One region of the Erwinia sp. genome, then DNA from elsewhere that is predicted to be linked to it. Evidence: predicted binding sites of a transcription regulator. Region 1 holds the regulator's gene; each other region holds the start of a gene.
What was found. Region 1 encodes CRP, which controls carbon source genes, mostly activating them, when cyclic AMP is high. Its sites were predicted from a motif close to ATGTGANNNNNNTCACAT; they were not measured.

Region 2: a site for CRP is predicted at 1,869-1,886, ahead of cdd (cytidine deaminase). Genes of this name have one in related genera too.
Region 3: a site for CRP is predicted at 1,325-1,342, ahead of RTK32_RS01260 (YchE family NAAT transporter). Genes of this name have one in related genera too.
Region 4: a site for CRP is predicted at 2,978-2,995, ahead of focA (formate transporter FocA). Genes of this name have one in related genera too.

The regions. Positions count from the first base shown of each region.
Region 1 is NZ_DALZCD010000191.1:3,470-8,372, reverse strand. It holds partial or broken gene RTK32_RS14985 (phosphoribulokinase) at 1-12, shown strand, start outside; gene RTK32_RS14980 (OsmC family protein) at 9-410, opposite strand; gene crp (cAMP-activated global transcriptional regulator CRP) at 715-1,347, shown strand; gene RTK32_RS14970 (YccS/YhfK family putative transporter) at 1,404-3,479, shown strand; gene RTK32_RS14965 (aspartate aminotransferase family protein) at 3,597-4,814, opposite strand; gene RTK32_RS14960 (aminodeoxychorismate synthase component II) at 4,899-4,903, opposite strand, start outside.
Region 2 is NZ_DALZCD010000006.1:10,187-15,089, reverse strand. It holds gene metG (methionine--tRNA ligase) at 1-632, shown strand, start outside; gene RTK32_RS01060 (CidA/LrgA family protein) at 744-1,130, shown strand; gene RTK32_RS01055 (CidB/LrgB family autolysis modulator) at 1,123-1,815, shown strand; gene cdd (cytidine deaminase) at 1,942-2,823, shown strand; gene RTK32_RS01045 (NAD-dependent malic enzyme) at 2,971-4,668, shown strand; partial or broken gene sanA (outer membrane permeability protein SanA) at 4,846-4,903, shown strand, end outside.
Region 3 is NZ_DALZCD010000007.1:16,383-21,285, reverse strand. It holds gene adhE (bifunctional acetaldehyde-CoA/alcohol dehydrogenase) at 1-1,106, opposite strand, end outside; gene RTK32_RS01260 (YchE family NAAT transporter) at 1,574-2,221, shown strand; gene RTK32_RS01255 (ABC transporter substrate-binding protein) at 2,825-4,444, shown strand; gene oppA (oligopeptide ABC transporter substrate-binding protein OppA) at 4,590-4,903, shown strand, end outside.
Region 4 is NZ_DALZCD010000076.1:10,546-15,448, reverse strand. It holds gene serC (3-phosphoserine/phosphohydroxythreonine transaminase) at 1-618, opposite strand, end outside; gene ycaO (30S ribosomal protein S12 methylthiotransferase accessory factor YcaO) at 928-2,685, shown strand; gene focA (formate transporter FocA) at 3,054-3,911, shown strand; gene pflB (formate C-acetyltransferase) at 3,983-4,903, shown strand, end outside.

The sequences.
Region 1 (4,903 bases):
GCTATCCATTAACACACCGCCGTATAGCTATGGGTAAGGGTAACGCCTTTGCCCAACATCAGCGCAATTGGGCAATATTTTTCGACCGCCAGACTGACCGCGCGCGCCAGCGCCTTGTCCGTCAGCCCGCTACCGCTGACGATAAAATGCAGGTTGATATGGGTAAACAACTGCGGCGGCTTCTCACGCCGGGCTGACGTTAGCTTTACCTCACAGTTCTCCACGGTAAACCGTCCTTTTTGCAGAATGGCCACCACTTCGGCCGCGCTGCAGCCGCCCGCCGCCATCAGCAGCATTTCCATCGGGCTGGGGGCTTTATCGCCCGCGTTACCGTCCATCACGACCTGATGACCCGATGAGGATCCTCCCAAAAAGGTCAGCCCTTCCACCCATTTTATGCTCGCCTGCATAACAAACTCCTCTAATTCATTCAGTTAAGCCGCGGTCGGTTTAAGGTCACTAAACAGCATAGCGGCAGATTTAGCGCTATGCTGAAGCGAGACAACAGAAGACACCCATGCAAAGCTGTGCTACAAACAAGGCTGTATTTCGTCAGTACTCTACAGACCAGACGAAACGGGACGACATAACGAGCCCGGCACTCAACAGAGAGCCGAATAACTTTCCTGCATGGGAAGCGCTTGACTATTTCAACGCCTGTCAGGGAACTCTGCCCCTGTATTTAGGCACGATAACAACAGAGGATAACAGCGAATGGTTCTCGGCAAACCGCAAACAGACCCGACACTTGAATGGTTCCTGTCACATTGCCATATTCATAAGTATCCATCCAAAAGCACGCTGATCCACCAGGGTGAGAAAGCAGAAACCCTTTACTACATCGTCAAAGGCGCGGTAGCGGTGCTCATCAAGGATGAAGAAGGCAAGGAGATGATCCTTTCTTACCTTAACCAGGGCGATTTTATCGGTGAACTTGGCCTGTTTGAAGAAGGTCAGGAGCGCAGCGCCTGGGTGCGGGCGAAAACAGCCTGCGAAGTGGCAGAAATCTCCTATAAGAAGTTTCGTCAGCTGATCCAGGTTAACCCGGAGATCCTGATGCGCCTCTCTTCACAGATGGCACGTCGTCTTCAGGTGACCTCTGAGAAAGTGGGCAATTTAGCTTTCCTCGATGTGACAGGTCGCATCGCGCAAACGCTGTTGAATCTGGCTAAGCAGCCGGATGCCATGACTCACCCGGATGGAATGCAGATTAAAATCACCCGCCAGGAAATTGGCCAAATCGTCGGCTGCTCGCGCGAAACCGTCGGCCGCATCCTGAAGATGCTGGAAGATCAGAACCTGATCTCCGCGCACGGTAAAACCATCGTGGTCTACGGCACACGCTAGCTACGCTGATTGTATGGCGCAATGCATGCATTGCGCCTTTCAGCGGATACAGAGCAATGTGGCGCCGACTCATCTACCATCCCGAAGTTAACTATGCCCTGCGGCAGACGCTGGTGCTTTGCCTGCCCGTTGCCGTCGGCTGGCTGCTGGGCAATCTGCAAAACGGCCTCCTGTTCTCGATGGTGCCCGCCTGCTGCAATATCGCCGGGCTGGACACGCCGCATAAACGCTTCTTTAAGCGTCTGCTGATCGGCGGCGGCCTTTTTGCCTTCAGCAGCTTTCTGTTGCAGTACCTGGGCAACTTAGCGGTCCCCCTGCCCGCCATCCTGTTTTCAATGGCTATGCTGCTGGGCGTGACCGGTGAAATCAGCCCGCTGCACGGCAGACTGCTGCCCGGCGCGCTGATCGCCGGTATCTTTACCCTGAGCCTCGCGGGCCGTATGCCTATCTGGCAGCCCCCTTCACTCTATATTCTGGGCACGGTTTGGTATGGCCTTTTTAACTGGTTTTGGTTCTGGCTATGGAAAGAGCAGCCGATGCGGGAAACGCTCAGCCTGCTTTATCGCGAGCTGGCCGACTACTGCGAAGCGAAATATAGCCTGCTGACCCAGCTTGCGGATGCGGAGAAAACGCTGCCGCCGCTGCTGGCGCGCCAGCAAAAAGCGGTCGATCTGATTAATACCTGCTATCAGCAAATGCACATGCTGGCCGCCAGCAACGATAACCACCACAAGCGGCTGATCCGCGCTTTTCAGGTTGCGCTGGATTTGCAGGAGCACATTGCTGTCAGCCTGCACCAGCCGGAAGAAGTGCAAAAGCTGGTAGCGCAGAGCCGTGCCGAGGCGGTGATCCGCTGGAACGCGCAGACCATCGCCGCCAGACTGCGCGAACTGGCGGACGATATTCTTTATCATCGTCTGCCGGCCCGGTTCAGCATGGATAAGCCGCTGCAGGCGCTGGAGAAAATCGCCCGGCAGCATCCTGCCAATCCGGTCGGCAACTTTTGCGCCTGGCACTTCAGCCGCATCGCCCGCGTATTACGGACACAACGCCCGCTTTATCAGCGGGATTTAATGGCGGACCGCCAGAAGCGGCTGCCGCTGCTCTCCGCTATACGAAGCTATCTGTCGCTGAAATCGGCCGCGTTACGTACCGCCGCCAGATTTGCGGTCATGCTGGCTTTTGCCAGCACGCTGGCGCTGTTCTTTAATCTGCCTAAACCTTACTGGCTGCTGATGACGATAATGTTTGTTAGCCAGAACGGCTACAGCGCGACAAGGGTGCGCATTCAGCACCGTGCGTTAGGCACGCTGGGCGGGCTGATTGTGGCCGCGCTAACGCTGCGCTTTCAGGTACCGGAATCGGCCGTCCTGCTGATTATGCTGACGCTGACGCTGGCGGGCTATCTGGTTATCCGCAAATACTACGGGCTGGCGACAATAGGTTTTACCGTAACGGCGGTTTACACGCTTCAGCTGCTGTCGTTGAACGGTGCCGACTTCCTGCTGCCGCGCCTGTTGGACACGCTAATGGGCTGCCTGATTGCCTTTGGCGGCATGATCTGGCTGTGGCCGCAGTGGCAAAGTGGCCTGCTACGCCAGAACGCGCACGACGCGCTGGAAACCTATCAGGAAGCGTTACAAAAATTGTTGGGCGACGAAGAGAGCCCGCAGAAGCTCGCCTGGCAGCGTATGCGTGTTAACCAGGCGCATAATGCACTCTTTAACTCGCTAAATCAGGCGATGCAGGAACCGGGTTTCGACGCGCGTTATCTGACCGACATGAAGCTGTGGGTCACGCACAGTCAGTTTATCGTTGAGCATATCAACGCCATGACCATTCTGGCGCGTGAACATACCATGCTGACGCCACAGCTGGCTGAGCGCTATCTGCAAGCCTGCGAGATTGCCCTACAGCGTTGCCAGCAGCGTCTGGAGTATGACGGCCCCGATTCCGGCAGCAGCGTGCTGGAGGTGGACATTCCCCTTCAGGGAGCAACGACGGTGATGGAGCGACATATAAAGCGGATCCTGGAGCATCTTGCCGTCATGCACACCCTTTCTTCGCTGGCATGGAGCAGTCGCCCTCATCATGGACGCTGGCTGTCGCGCCGCTTAAGGAAATCGGCGTAAGGACGTTAACAAGCGGGAGCGTGCTACAGAACAGGACAAGGGCGTGATGCAAGGCAGGTGAGCAATGGGAACAATGCCGGGCAGAGGCCGAAAGCGCAAGGCTTCCGGCCTGACAACTTAAGCCAGCATTTTTTTCACGGCGGTGGCAAAGCGGTTCATGCCCTCTTCAATATCGGCCGGCTCAATGACCAGCGACGGCGCAAAGCGGATCACGTCCGTTCCGGCATTCAGGATCATTACGCCTTCTGCCGCCGCCGCGTTCAACATATCGCGGGCCTTGCCGGCATGCTGTGGCTTCAGCGCCGCGCCAATCAGCAGGCCTTTACCCCGAATATCGCTGAACAGATCCAGCTGTGCATCCAGCGCTTTCAGCGCGGCAACAAATTGTTCACGGCGCGCTTCCACCCCATTCAACACTTCCGGCGTATTGATGATATCCAGCGCGGCTTCCGCCACCGCACAAGCCAGCGGGTTGCCACCGTAGGTGGTGCCGTGCACACCCGGCGCCATCACGGAGGCGATCTCATTGGTGGTCAGCATGGCGCTAACCGGGAAGCCGCCGCCCAGCGCTTTGGCGGTAGATAAAATATCGGGCTTTATGCCGTAATGCTCATACGCAAAGAGCTTGCCGCTGCGGCCCATACCACTTTGCACTTCATCCAGCACCAGCAGCGCCTGATGCTTGTCGCACAGTTCGCGTAGCCCCTGCATAAATTCCTGAGTAGCCGGTACCACGCCGCCCTCGCCCTGAATGGGTTCCACTACAATCGCGCAGGTGTGGTCATCAATAACCGCTTTTACCGCGTTAAGATCGTTAAACGGCACGTGGATAATATCGGCCGGTTTAGGGCCAAAGCCGTCGGAATATTTTGGCTGGCCACCGACGGAAACGGTGAACAGCGTACGACCGTGGAAGGCATTGTGAAACGCGATAATTTTGCTTTTAAAAGGCGAATGGCGTTTGGTGGCGTAATAACGAGCCAGCTTAAACGCCGCCTCGTTGGCTTCCGCGCCCGAGTTAGCGAAGAACACGCGTTCAGCGAAGGTGGCAGCAATCAGTTTGCTGGCCAGGCGCAGCGCGGGCTCATTGGTGAAGACGTTACTGGTGTGCCAGAGGGTTTCACCCTGCGTTTTCAGCGCTTCCACCAGTGCCGGATGGCAGTGGCCCAGCGCGGTAACAGCGATACCGCCGGAAAAGTCGACGTACTCTTTGCCCTGCTGATCCCAAACGCGGCTGCCTTTTCCCTTTACGGGTACAAACTGTGCTGGTGCATAAACAGGCAAAATTACTTCGTCAAATGTCGAGCGAGTTACCGCTAATTTATCCGCTGCCATTGCCAACCTCATTTTTTAACGTTACAGAGATGTGAAATTATAATCATAAAATATGCATAAAAAATCACTTTAAGGCAACTGAATTTATT
Region 2 (4,903 bases), on a different contig from region 1:
GCCGCGATGCCGATCTGCAGGCAATCTGCTCGATGGGCATCAATATGTTCCGTGTGCTGATGACCTGGCTGAAGCCGGTGCTGCCTACGCTGAGCAAGCGCGCCGAAGCCTTCCTGAATCAGGAGCTAAGCTGGGACGGTATTGCGCACCCCCTGCGTGACCACACGCTTTCCACCTTTAAAGCGCTGTATAACCGCATTGAGATGGACAAGGTTAACGCGCTGACTGAGGCTTCGAAAGAGGATGCGGCAGCCGCCAATAAACCGGTGCTGACCGGCCCGCTGGCAGATGCGCCCCTTCAGGAAACCATTACCTTTGACGACTTCGCAAAAGTGGATATGCGTATCGCGCTGATCCAGAACGCGGAGTTTGTGGAAGGCTCCGATAAGCTGCTGCGCCTGACGCTGGATCTGGGGGGAGAAACCCGCAATATCTTCTCCGGTATTCGCACCGCCTATCCGGATCCGTCAGTATTGAACGGCCGCCTGACCATCATGGTGGCCAACCTTGCACCGCGGAAGATGCGCTTCGGCATCTCAGAAGGCATGGTGATGGCTGCCGGTCCCGGCGGTAAAGAGATCTTCCTGCTTTCGCCAGACAGCGGCGCCCAGCCTGGGATGCAGGTAAAATAAGTACCGAAGACGGGCGAAGCGATTCGCCCGCTTTTTTTACATGCCCTGTGATCTCTGGCACATTTCCCCCGCCGATCGTATGATTAATGCGTTGCAAAACCGGAGCTTATCATGCGTACCGTACTGTTGGTCATCTGGCGCTATCTGCGCGCTTTTGTGATTATTTATCTCTGCCTTTATGCCGGCAACGCGCTGGCGCTGCTGCTGCCGGTAACGATTCCAGGCAGCATTATCGGTATGCTGATCCTGTTTTTCCTGCTGGCTTTTCAACTCCTGCCGCCCGACTGGGTACGGCCCGGCAGCCTGCTGCTGATCCGCTATATGGCGCTGCTCTTCGTGCCGATAAGCGTCGGCGTAATGGGGTATACCGATCTGCTCAGCGCGCAGTTCGGTCCGATAGTGGTTTCCTGCGTGGTCAGTACCTTTATCGTTTTACTGACCGTAGGGCTGGTTTCGCACAAGCTGCACGGTAAAGTGAAAGGAGTCGGCGATGAGTGATATCTGGTGGTCTCTGCCCCTGACCATGCTGGTCTTTTTCGGCGCACGCCGGGTGGCAGCGAAGGTTAAAATTTCCCTGCTTAATCCGCTCCTGATTTCCATGGCGGTGATCATTCCCCTGCTGCTACTGATCCAAATGCCCTACGCGCGCTATTTTCAGGGCAGCGCTATCCTGAATCAGCTGTTACAGCCTGCGGTGGTGGCGCTGGCGCTGCCCTTGTACGAACAAATGCACCAGATCCGCGCACGCTGGAAGTCCATCATTGGCGTCTGCTTTATTGGCAGTATGACGGCAATGATCTCCGGCACGGCTATCGCGCTGTGGATGGGCGCCACGCCACAAATAGCGGCGACTATTATGCCCAAATCTGTGACCACGCCTATTGCCATGGCGGTCTCCGCCACGCTGGGTGGCATTCCGGCTATCAGCGCTATTTGCGTGTTAATTGCCGGCGTACTGGGGGCCGTTTTTGGTCACATGCTGCTTAACCTGCTGAAAATCCGCAGCAAGGCGTCGCGCGGGCTGGCGATTGGCAATGCTTCCCATGCGCTGGGTACGGCACGCTGCTCGGAGCTGGATTATCAGGAAGGCGCGTACAGCTCGCTGGCGCTGGTGATCTGCGGCATTATCACCTCCCTGCTGGCACCGTTTCTTTTCCCGCTGTTAATGCATCTTTGGCGGTAAAATTTGCTATGCGTCGCGCATTTTGTGGTTCTCTTTCATAAATTACATAATCTGTGTGATTATAATCACATACATTAGCCTGGCTGCCCGCCAGAATAAGCGGCCAACTATGCAAGAGAAGCCACTATGCAACCACGTTTTCAAGCGGCTTTCGCCGCGCTGCCTTCCCCGCTCCAGGCGGCGTTACAGCCTTTCCTGACCGATACCTTTTCCGCTTTCTTTACCCCTGAGCAAATGGCCGCCCTCAGAACCGAAACGGGTTTGGACAATCGGGAACTCGCTTTTGCTCTGTTGCCGCTGGCGGCCGCCTGCGCCGTGGTACCGCTTTCTCGCTTCAACGTTGGCGCACTGGCGCTCGGTAACAGCGGACACCTCTATTTTGGCGCGAACATGGAATTTTCCGGCGCGACTATGCAGCAGACCGTTCATGCCGAGCAGAGCGCGGTAACCCACGCCTGGCTGCGTGGCGAGAAAGGTCTGGAGGCCATTACCGTCAACTACACGCCCTGCGGCCACTGTCGCCAGTTTATGAACGAGCTGAACAGCGGTACTGCCTTGCGCATTCATCTGCCAGGACGCGAACCGGCAACGCTGGGCGATTATCTGCCCGACGCTTTTGGCCCGCGCGACCTGGCGATTGAGACGCTGCTGATGGACGAGGTCGATCATGGCCTGACCCTCGCCGGCGACGCGCTGGCCAGAGCGGCACTGGAGGCCGCTAACCGTAGCCATGCGCCCTATTCACAGGCGCTGAGCGGCGTAGCGCTGCAAATGGATGACGGCGCGATTTTTGCCGGCAGCTATGCAGAGAACGCAGCCTATAACCCCAGCCTGCCGCCGCTGCAGGCGGCACTGATCCTGCTAAATCTGGCAGGCTATGACGTGCTGCAGATTCAGCGTGCCGTCCTCGCGGAAGCGCCTGATGCGCGGCTGATTCAGCGTCAGGCGACCACCGCGACGCTTCAGGCGCTCGGCTGTGCCAGTTTGCAAACGGTGCCGCTGTACTGATTCCGGTCACCGCTTCGCCAGCCAGCCGGCTGGCTTTTTATTGCCAAAAAAATGCCCGCATTTGTTATAAGCTGTTAACAAATGCTGTATTTTCGGGTGAATTATTTTAGGATTGGGCCACTACCGATCCCAGTGAGTATTGATTACATGGAACTCGACTACGAAAGTAAGCGCTCTCTCTACATTCCCTACGCTGGTCCTATCCTGCTGGAATTTCCGCTACTGAATAAGGGCAGCGCCTTCTCTATAGAAGAACGTAACGATTTTAACCTGAACGGCCTGCTGCCTGAAACGGTGGAAACCATCGAAGAGCAGGCCCAGCGTGCCTGGCGCCAGTTTCAGGATTTTAAAAACGATAATGACAAGCATGTCTACCTGCGTAATATCCAGGACACCAACGAAACGCTTTTCTACCGCCTGCTGGATAATCATCTTGAAGAGATGATGCCGATTATCTATACCCCGACCGTCGGCGCGGCCTGCGAGCACTTCTCTGAAATCTATCGTCGGGCGCGCGGGCTGTTTATCTCCTACCCAAATCGCGCCAGCATTGAAGATATGCTGCAAAACGCGACTAAGCAGAACGTCAAAGTGATTGTGGTCACCGATGGCGAGCGCATCCTTGGCCTGGGCGACCAGGGCATCGGAGGCATGGGCATTCCTATCGGTAAGCTGTCGCTGTATACCGCCTGCGGCGGCATCAGCCCGGCCTATACGCTGCCGGTGGTGCTGGATGTCGGCACCAATAACCAACAGCTGCTGAACGACCCGCTTTATATGGGCTGGCGCCATCCGCGTATTACCGGTGAAGAATACGACAACTTCGTTAACGAGTTTATTCAGGCAGTGAAGAGCCGCTGGCCGAACGTGCTGCTGCAGTTTGAAGATTTCGCCCAGAAAAATGCGATGCCGCTGCTGGAGCGCTATCGTGATGAAGTCTGCTGCTTTAACGACGATATTCAGGGCACTGCCGCCGTCACGCTGGGGACGTTAATCGCTGCCAGTCGCGCGGCGGGCAGCAAAATGAGCGAGCAGAAAGTGGTGTTCCTGGGCGCCGGTTCCGCCGGTTGCGGCATCGCCGAACAGATTATTGCGCAGATGAAATCAGAAGGCCTGAGCGACGAAGAAGCCCGCGCGCGCGTCTTTATGGTGGATCGTTTCGGCCTGCTTACCGACAAGCAGCCCAACCTGCTCAACTTCCAGAGCAAGCTGGTGCAGAAAAGTGAGAGTCTGGCCGGCTGGGATTCCAGCTCCGATTCCCTGTCACTCCTGGACGTGGTACGCAACGCACGCCCGGATATTCTGATTGGCGTTTCCGGCCAGCCGGGCCTGTTCAGCGAAGAGATTATTCGCGAAATGCACAAACACTGCGCGCGCCCAATCGTGATGCCGCTTTCCAATCCGACTTCCCGCGTGGAAGCGACGCCGCAGGATATTATGACGTGGACAGAGGGCGCTGCGCTGGTCGCGACCGGCAGCCCGTTTGCGCCGGTTATCTGGAAAGAGCAGACTTTCCCTATCGCGCAGTGCAATAACTCTTATATCTTCCCCGGCATTGGCCTGGGCGTTATCGCTTCCGGTGCGACCCGGGTGACCGACAGTATGCTGATGGCGGCCAGCCGCGCGCTGGCAGACTGCTCGCCGTTGGTTAACGACGGCGTCGGCCCGGTACTGCCGGAAGTGAAAGATATCCAGGGCGTATCGAAAGTCATTGCGATGGCCGTTGGTAAGGCAGCGCAGCTGGCGGGCGTGGCGGTTGTCACCTCGGAAGACGTGCTGTCTAAAGCGATTGCCGCCAATTTCTGGCTGCCGCAGTACCGTAACTACCGTCGGACTTCTATCTGATCACGCTGACCGGGCGCGCCACGCGCCCGGTTATTCTTGCTTTTCCGCTTCGCCTTATCAGACCTCATCGGGATTTTGTGCAAAAAGACGCCAGCCGGTGCGCTGCCGCTTGCTTCACCTCGCCGGGTACAGTAGCCTTGAGCCACCTTTTGGGCTTCAGTCTGAGTACCGTACGGCATGATAAAACGCTTGATCTACGGCCTGATTATCATCATAACGTTGATGGTAATGACCG
Region 3 (4,903 bases), on a different contig from region 1:
GAGGTGTGACCGATCCCGCCCATTGCCACCAGTTTCTCCGCTTTGCTGACCGCATCTTCAAAATCTTTTGCACGATACATGGCAAGCGTAGGGGAGAGCTTTTCATGGGCGAAAGGTTCAGACTCATCCACCAGCTTCACTTCACCAATCAGGATCTTGGTGCTGGACGGTACGCTGATACCGGCCATTTCAGCAATTTTCACGGCTGGCTGACCCACGATAGCCGCATTCAGGCCGCCGTTTTTCAGAATGATATCCTGCACTGCTTTCAGTTCTTTCCCCTGCAGCAGGTAACCACCGTGGCTGGCGAAGCGTTCACGTACGGCTTCGTATGCTGAGTCCACAACGATAACGGACTGTTCAGAGGCGCAGATTACGCCATTATCAAAGGTTTTGGACATCAGAATAGAGGCGACAGCGCGTTTAATATCGGCCGTCTCGTCAATGACCACTGGAGTATTACCCGCGCCAACGCCGATGGCAGGTTTACCAGAGCTATAGGCCGCTTTTACCATGCCAGGCCCACCTGTCGCCAGGATCAGGTTAATATCGGGATGGTGCATCAGTTGGTTAGACAGCTCGACGGAAGGCACATCAATCCAGCCGATAATATCTTTTGGCGCACCGGCAGCAATAGCGGCCTGCAGCACAATATCGGCGGCTTTATTGGTGGCATCCTTGGCACGCGGATGTGGAGAGAAGATAATACCGTTACGGGTTTTCAGACTAATCAGCGCTTTAAAAATAGCGGTAGAGGTTGGGTTAGTGGTTGGCACGATGCCGCAGATTAGGCCGGTAGGTTCGGCAATGGTGATGGTGCCAAACGTGTCATCGGTATCAAGAATACCGCAGGTTTTCTCATCTTTGTAAGCGTTATAAATATATTCAGAGGCGAAATGGTTCTTGATAACTTTGTCTTCGACAATCCCCATTCCGGATTCCGCTACGGCCATTTTGGCCAGAGGAATGCGGGCATCGGCAGCGGCCAGAGCGGCAGCGCGGAAAATTTTGTCGACCTGTTCCTGAGTGAAATTCGCGTACTCTCGCTGGGCTTTCTTTACACGTTCGACCAGTGCGTTAAGCTCAGCAACATTAGTAACGGCCATAATGCTCTCCTGATGAAAGTTAAACTCTATTAGTAAACAAGTCAGAACTGTCAATTATAGCCAGGTGCGCATCAATTGATGCCAAAACGTACTGGCTTTTCCGTTTGCATGTTCTACAGGTTTACTAAAAGAGTCTACGCATCATTACCTTCAGGGCGGTAAACTTGCGCGTTATTCCGTTAACTGATCGCTATAGTACGCATAGCCAGGAGTAGTGATTTTGATACAGATCATATTTTATCCATGCTGACACCTTTCAGCCGCAAGCGTGGGGCAAGTTAACCCGGATGCCAACGGGTTAATTTTGCTAAACAAGTTGAATTATTAGCGCTATAATTCGCTAATGCATTAATTATTAGAGTAATTAACTGCCGTTCTGGTTTTTTCCAGGTGAAATATACGGCAGCCTTTAGCGGCCGCCCGATCGTGAGACCGGGTGGCCTTTGTCCTCTTTAATGGAGAAAAGTGTGAACCCGACCCTCCTCGATCTTTCAGGCTACGTAAAATTTTTCGTCGGGCTTTTTGCGCTGGTAAACCCGGTTGGCATCATTCCGGTTTTTATCAGCATGACCAGCTATCAGCTGCCGGCGGCGCGTAACAAAACTAACCTGACCGCTAACCTTTCCGTCGCTATCATTCTCTGGACCTCACTTTTTCTGGGCGACGGCATACTGCATCTCTTCGGCATCTCGATTGATTCTTTCCGTATCGCTGGCGGGATACTGGTGGTTACTATTGCCATGTCGATGATCAGTGGGAAGCTGGGCGAGGACAAACAAAACAAGCAGGAGAAATCGGAATCGGCGATCCGGGAAAGCGTTGGCGTGGTGCCGCTGGCACTGCCTTTGATGGCGGGGCCGGGGGCTATTAGCTCGACCATTGTCTGGAGCACCCGGTATCACAGTTGGCTAAATCTGCTTGGCTTTAGCGTGGCTATCGCGCTGTTCGCCCTCTGTTGCTGGCTGCTGTTTCGCGCCGCTCCTCTGATGGTCAGAGCATTAGGCCAGACCGGCATTAACGTGATTACCCGTATCATGGGGCTTTTACTGATGGCGCTGGGTATTGAGTTTATCGTCACCGGGGTAAGAGCGCTTTTTCCGGGACTGGCAGGATAAAACTCTGCACTATAAAATAGCCTTTGAGACACATAATCTGCGCTTAATTTGCCGCTGCAATAAAATGGCGCCCCAAAAAGGGGCGCAATCCCCCTTTATTGCTCCTTTTTGGTGCAATTATTCGTCTCGCTTAACCGCACCCGCCTGTTATTAATGTAATTACTGAAAATCGTATTTTTTCAAAAGCTCATCATAAAATGTTATTTCAATAACAAATTTTATCACTGTTATGCTGCTTTCATCACATAGTAAACACCATGATAAGGTTTTTATCTGTTATTTCATGCTATGAAATGGGATTCAGCTCGGGGTTACCTCTTCAGGAAGAGAAAAATAACATCAGGTCGCGGGTTTTTTGAGCAGGTTGGTTTTAAAATCTTTAAAATCATAGTTTTATATTTTTTTGTTTTTCAAAATAAGTTACTACTTTGTTAAATCAAAGATAATAAAAGAGAATTGGTTAACATTTCCGTTATTTTACCTTGGCGCGAAAAGTCGGCATCTGATACGTTTTGCTGCAGCGAACAAAACTGGCATCAGATGTGCAAAGCCTGTGAGGCAACATTTTATGTCAAACATTTCGTACAGAGGTAGAGACCGTTAATGAGATTATTGCTGAAGCCTCTGAAGCTGGCCGTTGCCGTCTGTGCGGCATTATCCGCTTCCTCCCACGCCGCTGCGCCTGCTGATAAACCACTGGCTGCGCAGCAAAGCATCACGATTAATAACGGCGGCGAAGTCTCTACGCTCGATCCGCAAAAAATTGAGGGCGTACCGGAAAGCAATGTGGTGATAAACCTGCTGGAAGGGCTGGTCGCTACCGACAATAACGGTCATATCGTGCCAGGTATGGCAGAAAGCTGGCGCAGCGAAGCGAATAAAGTCTGGACCTTTACGCTGCGAAAAGCGACGTGGAGCAACGGCGAGCCGGTAACGGCCAGCGACTTTGTTTACAGTTGGCAGCGCCTGGCCGATCCGCAAACGGCTTCACCCTATGCCAGCTATTTGCAATATGCACACATCGAAAATATTGACGCTATCCTGGCCGGTAAAAAACCGGCTTCAAGCCTTGGCATTCACGCGGTTGACGACAACCATCTCCAGATTGTTCTGAGCGAGCCGGTGCCCTATTTTATTGCGCTAGCGGCTAATGCTGCGCTGAAGCCGGTTAATCGCAAAGCCGTCGAGCAGTGGGGCGAGAAATGGACACAGCCAGCGCACTACGTCAGTAATGGTGCTTATACTCTCAGTGACTGGGTAATCAACGAAAAAATAGTATTGAAGCGCAATCCTCGCTACTGGAATAATCCGCAGACTATCATCGAAACGGCTACTATCCTGCCCATCACCTCTGAAGCCACCGATGTTAACCGCTATCGCAGCGGCGAAATCGATATGACTAACAGCGTGCTCCCGCCCGAGCTTTTTCCCATGCTGAAGAAAACGCTGGGCAATCAGGTACACGTCAGCCCGCTGCTGTGTACTTTCTATTATGAGCTGAATAATAAACGGCCGCCGTTTAACGATCCGCGAGTGCGTACGGCGGTCAAGCTGACTTTAGACCGCGACATCATTGCCACCAGAATTATGGGACAGGGACAAATTCCGGCGGGCGGCTTTACGCCACCTTTTATTGACGGCGCGGATTTGCCGCCCCCGGCCTGGATGAAGTTGACCCAGCAGCAGCGCAACGAACAGGCTAAAGCCTTATTAAGCGAGGCGGGCTATAGCGCGGAAAAACCGCTGCGTTTCCGGCTGCTTTATAACACCTCGGATTTGAATAAAAAGCAGGCTATCGCCGCCGCTTCTATGTGGCAAAAAAACCTGGGTGCGCAGGTCACGCTGGATAATCAGGAATGGAAAACCATGTTGGATACCCGCCACCAGGGCGACTTTGACGTTGCCCGGGCAACATGGTGCGCCGACTATAACGAGCCTTCTACTTTTCTGAATGCCATGTTAAGCCATTCATCCAACAACACGGCGTTCTATAAAAGTGAAAAGTTTGACGAGTTGATGGCAAAAACGCTGACGGCTGGCGATGCGGCGCAGCGTGCCTCGCTCTATCAACAGGCCGAGCAGCAGCTCGATCGCGACTCCGCGCTTGTTCCCGTCTATTACCGCGTCAGCGCCAGGTTGATTAAACCCTGGGTGGGCGGGTTTACCGGTAAAGATCCTCAGGACCAGACGGATATAAAATATTTTTACATAATAAAGCACTGATTCGTAAGGAAGGTAGTAGCAAGTGATGACAGCAGCCAGGGTATAAAAAAACGGCCATGAGGCGTTCGTTCCGCGTCATGAGCTGCCGCCCGGCAAACAGGGATAGCTTTAGCATCCCGGTAATAATAAAAACTGGAGTAGCAAAATGACCAACATCACGAAAAAGCGCCTGCTGGCGCTGAGTATTCTTAGCGCGCTGACCGGTATGGCTTCGGCCGCCACGGTGCCCGCTGGCGTGCAGCTTGCCGCTAAGCAGGAGATGATTAAAGGCAACGGCGACGAAGTGCAGTCGCTGGATCCGCATAAAATTGAAGGCGTACCGGAATCTAATGTCAGCTATGACCTGCTGGAAGGGCTGCTAATTAATGATGCCAACGGCCATCCCATGCCGGGTGTGGCGGAAAGCTGGGACAACAAAGACGGGAAAGTCTGGACCTTCCATCTGCGCAAAAATGCCAA
Region 4 (4,903 bases), on a different contig from region 1:
CAGCGTCAGGCCAGCCGGACCGATGTTCTTCTGCGCACCAGCATAAAGAACACCATAGCGGTTAATATCTAACGGCCGGGAAAGAATGGTAGAAGAGAGATCGGCTACGGCAATCTTATCACCGAAATCCGGCTCTTCATTGATAGCGACACCGTCAATGGTTTCGTTTGGACAATAATGCACATACGCTGCCTCATCTGAAAGCGCCCACTGGTTCATAGGCGTGATAGCACGCAGTCCTTCGACGGTGGTTTTCACATCAATGACGTTAGGGGTACAGTATTTTTCCGCTTCTTTTATTGCGCTGTGCGCCCAGTATCCGCCATCTGCATAGTCTGCCGTACTGTGGTGACCTAAAAGGTTCATTGGTACAGCGGCAAACTGTGCACGAGCGCCACCGTGGCAGAACAATACTTTGTAATTTGAGGGGATTTTCAGCAGATCGCGAAAATCGTTTTCCGCTTCTACGGCCACCTGCGTAAATTCCTTACTGCGATGACTGATCTCCATTACAGAGGTTCCTGACCCCTGCCAGTTGCAGAGTTCCTGTTCGGCACGACGTAGCACTTCTACCGGCAGCATTGCTGGACCGGAGCTAAAATTGAAAACCTGGCTCATTTCCCCTCACCACTTTCAGATCAATCGATTTCGAGTCTGCTACCGGTTTTATCATTGCCACCCTGGCGCTGCAATGTTTAATCGGGTCAGCCGACCAGTTGTGCGGCGCGTGCCGCAACAGCTTGTAGCGTGAAATAAAGTGAACGCGATATTTTGTGAGGCACCTTCCGATTAGCTTTTTCCATGGCCGATCTCCACGAGTGAAAATGCCACAATAGCCGGGATAAAACAGTCTGTCGGATAGCGAATGGGCGGGAAACCCCGTATCATGGCGCGCTTTCGGCACAACCCAAAAAACGAGTGGGCACTATGACGCAAACCTATATTCCAGGCAAAGATGCCGCCCTGGAAGATTCCATCGCAAGCTTTCAGCAAAAATTACAGGATCTTGGCTTCCATATTGAAGAAGCCTCCTGGCTGAACCCGGTTCCTCATGTCTGGTCGGTCCATATTCGCGATCGCGATTGCCCGCTCTGCTTCACCAATGGTAAAGGCGCAAGCAAAAAAGCGGCGCTGGCTTCGGCGCTGGGTGAATACTTTGAGCGTCTGTCGACTAACTACTTCTTTGCTGATTTTTGGCTGGGTAAGACCCTCGCTAACGGCGATTTCGTGCATTATCCTGACGAAAAATGGTTTCCGTTGCCGGATGACGACAGCCTGCCAGAAGGCCTGCTTGATGCGCGCCTTAAGGCCTTTTACGATCACGAGCAGGCCCTTAGCGCCAGCGATTTGATCGATCTGCAGTCTGGCAATGCTGCACGCGGTATCTGTGGTCTGCCTTTTACCCGTCAGTCTGATGGGCAGACGGTGTATATTCCAATGAATATCATCGGCAATCTGTATGTCTCTAACGGCATGTCGGCGGGCAATACGGCCAATGAAGCACGCGTTCAGGGGCTGTCTGAAGTGTTCGAGCGCTATATCAAAAACCGCATTATTGCCGAATCCATCAGCCTGCCTGAAATCCCGCAGGATGTGCTTAATCGTTATCCGGGCGTAGTGGAGTCGATTGCTACCTTAGAAGCGGAAGGCTTTCCTATCTTCGCTTACGATGCCTCTCTGGGCGGCAAATATCCGGTTATTTGCGTGGTGCTTTTCAATCCGCAAAACGGTACCTGCTTTGCTTCCTTTGGCGCGCATCCTGATTTTGGCGTAGCGCTGGAGCGTACCGTTACGGAACTGCTACAGGGGCGCGGGCTGAAAGATCTGGATGTCTTTACGCCACCCACTTTTGATGATGAAGAAGTCGCTGAACACGCCAATCTTGAAACGCACTTTATCGATTCCAGCGGGTTAATCTCCTGGGATATGTTTAAAGATGATGCGGATTATCCTTTCGTCGACTGGAGCTTTGCAGGCACCACGCAGGAAGAGTTCGCTACGCTAATGGCTATCTTTAAAACGGAAGATCGTGAAGTCTACATTGCTGACTATCAGCATCTGGACGTTTATGCCTGCCGTATTATCGTGCCGGGCATGTCGGATATCTATCCTGCGGAAGATTTGCTGCTGGCTAATAACAGTATGGGTGCCTACCTGCGCGATACCCTGTTATCCCTGCCTGACAGCCAGTGGGAAAAAGAGGATTACCTCGCGCTGATTGAACGTCTGGACGAAGACGGCCATGACGATTTTACTCGCGTACGTGAACTGCTGGGCCTGGCGACGGGCAAAGATAACGGCTGGTATACGCTGCGTATCGGCGAGCTTAAAGCCATGCTGGCTTTAGCGGGCGGCGATATCGATCAGGCGTTGATCTGGACGGAATGGACCATGGAGTTCAATGCCTCCCTCTTTTCACCCACCCGTGCCAACTACTATCGTTGCCTGCAAACGCTGCTGCTGCTGAGCCTTGAGGACGAGCGCGATCCTGTTCAATATCATACTGCTTTTGTACGTATGTATGGACAGGAAGCAGTAGACGCGGCTTCTGCCGCTATCAGCGGTGAGGCGCCTTTCTACGGTTTGCAGAGCGTGGATGAAGAACTGCTGGCCTTCCCTGCTCATCAGTCGCTGTTAGCAGCCTATGAGAAACTGCAGCAGGCAAAACGTAGTTACTGGAAATAACCTTTGTGGCCCGTGAAACAAAACGGGCCTTTTTTCAGGACCAATTTTAAGCTTAATTAATTCATTAATTTCTCTTAACGTTAATAAAAAGTAATCCATTTATTTCCAGTTATTAAATGATTTCATTTAATAACGACCCATTTTACGCTCTCTGTTAGCGAGCATGACGACCCAGGCTAACGAAAATTAAAAAAATAATAGATTATTTAAAATAAATTTTAATATTAAAAATCAACAAGCTACCTTTAATATCGCGCTTTTTTTACACTTATTTCGGCAATGCCCGACGTCAATATGATCCACATCAATTTCTCACCTATACTGCTTTGTTAGTATTTCGTTGTTGATTAATTTCAGGAGACGTTAGTGTGAAAGCTGGCAATCCGTTCGACTTACTTTTACCGTCTGAAATGGCTAAAGTCGCTGAAGAAGCTGGCGTCTATAAAGCCCAAAAACATCCCTTTACCACCTTTTTTCTGGCGATTACCGCGGGCGTCTTTATTTCCATCGCATTCGTTTTTTATATCACCGCGACCACAGGGGCCGAAACGCTGCCCTATGGCATTGCGAAGCTGATTGGCGGCATTTGCTTTTCACTGGGGCTGATGCTGGTGGTGGTCTGCGGCGCCGATCTCTTCACGTCGACCGTTTTAACTATGGTCGCTAAAGCCAGCGGGCGCATTACCTGGGGCCAGCTGGCTCGCAACTGGCTCAACGTGTATATAGGAAATTTCTTCGGCGCGATGTTCTTTGTCGGGCTGATCTGGTTTGCCGGCCAGTATATGGTGGCAAATGGTGCATGGGGGTTAAATGTTCTGCAAACGGCTGACCATAAAATGCACCATACTTTTATTCAAGCTGTCTGCCTCGGCACCCTCGCCAACCTGATGGTTTGCATGGCGGTCTGGATGAGCTATTCCGGCCGCAGCCTGACGGACAAAATGCTGTCAATGCTTCTGCCTGTCGCGATGTTTGTCGCCAGTGGATTTGAGCACAGCATTGCCAACATGTTCCTTATCCCCATGGCGATCGTGATTAAAGATTTCGCGGCCCCTGAGTTCTGGCAGGCCACAGGAACCACGGCAGCGCACTTTTCCAGTCTCACAGTAAGCAATTTCATTGTGGACAATCTTATCCCCGTGACGCTTGGCAATATTATTGGCGGTGGATTGCTGGTCGGTCTGACCTACTGGGTTATCTATTTGCGGGACGGCGATCATCACTGATTGCCGGCAACAGGATTAAGCCCTGCTGTGATGCAGCAGGAACGAAAGAACTTCATTGAAAAGGTGATCACATGAGCGAGCAAAATGTAAACCAGGCGGCTGCCTGGGCAGGCTTTGCAGAGGGCGAATGGCAGAACAGCATCAACGTCCGTGACTTCATTCAGAAAAACTATACGCCTTATGAAGGTGATGAATCCTTCCTGAGCGGCGCAACTGAAGCCACCACGCAGCTGTGGGACAAGGTGATGGAAGGGATTAAGCTCGAAAACCGCACCCATGCGCCGGTCGATTTCGACACCGATTTAGCCTCTACTATCACTTCCCATGACGCAGGCTATATCAATCGTAAGCTGGAAACCATCGTCGGTTTACAGACTGAAGCCCCATTGAAACGCGCGCTGATCCCATTTGGCGGCATTAAAATGGTGGAAGGTTCCTGTAAAGTCTACGGACGTGAACTGGACGCTGGCCTGAAAAAAGTCTTTACCGAATACCGTAAAACGCATAATCAGGGCGTATTTGATGTGTATACGCCAGACATCCTGCGCTGTCGTAAGTCCGGCGTGCTTACCGGCCTGCCGGATGCCTACGGCCGTGGCCGTATCATTGGTGACTACCGGCGCGTAGCGCTTTACGGCATTGATGCGTTAATGAAAGATAAATTCGCGCAGTTCGCCTCGCTGCAAAGCGATCTTGAAAATGGCGTTAATCTTGAAGCAACTATTCGCCTGCGTGAAGAAATTGCTGACCAGCACCATGCGCTGCAGCAGATAAAAGAGATGGCGGCCAAATACGGCTGCGATATCTCCGGCCCGGCCACTACGGCTCAGGAAGCGGTACAATGGACCTACTTTGGCTACCTGGCAGCCGTTAAGTCACAAAATGGCGCGGCGATGTCTTTCGGTCGTGTATCCACCTTCCTGGATATTTATATCGAACGCGATCTGCAGGCGGGTAAAATTACCGAGCAGGATGCACAGGAACTGATTGAC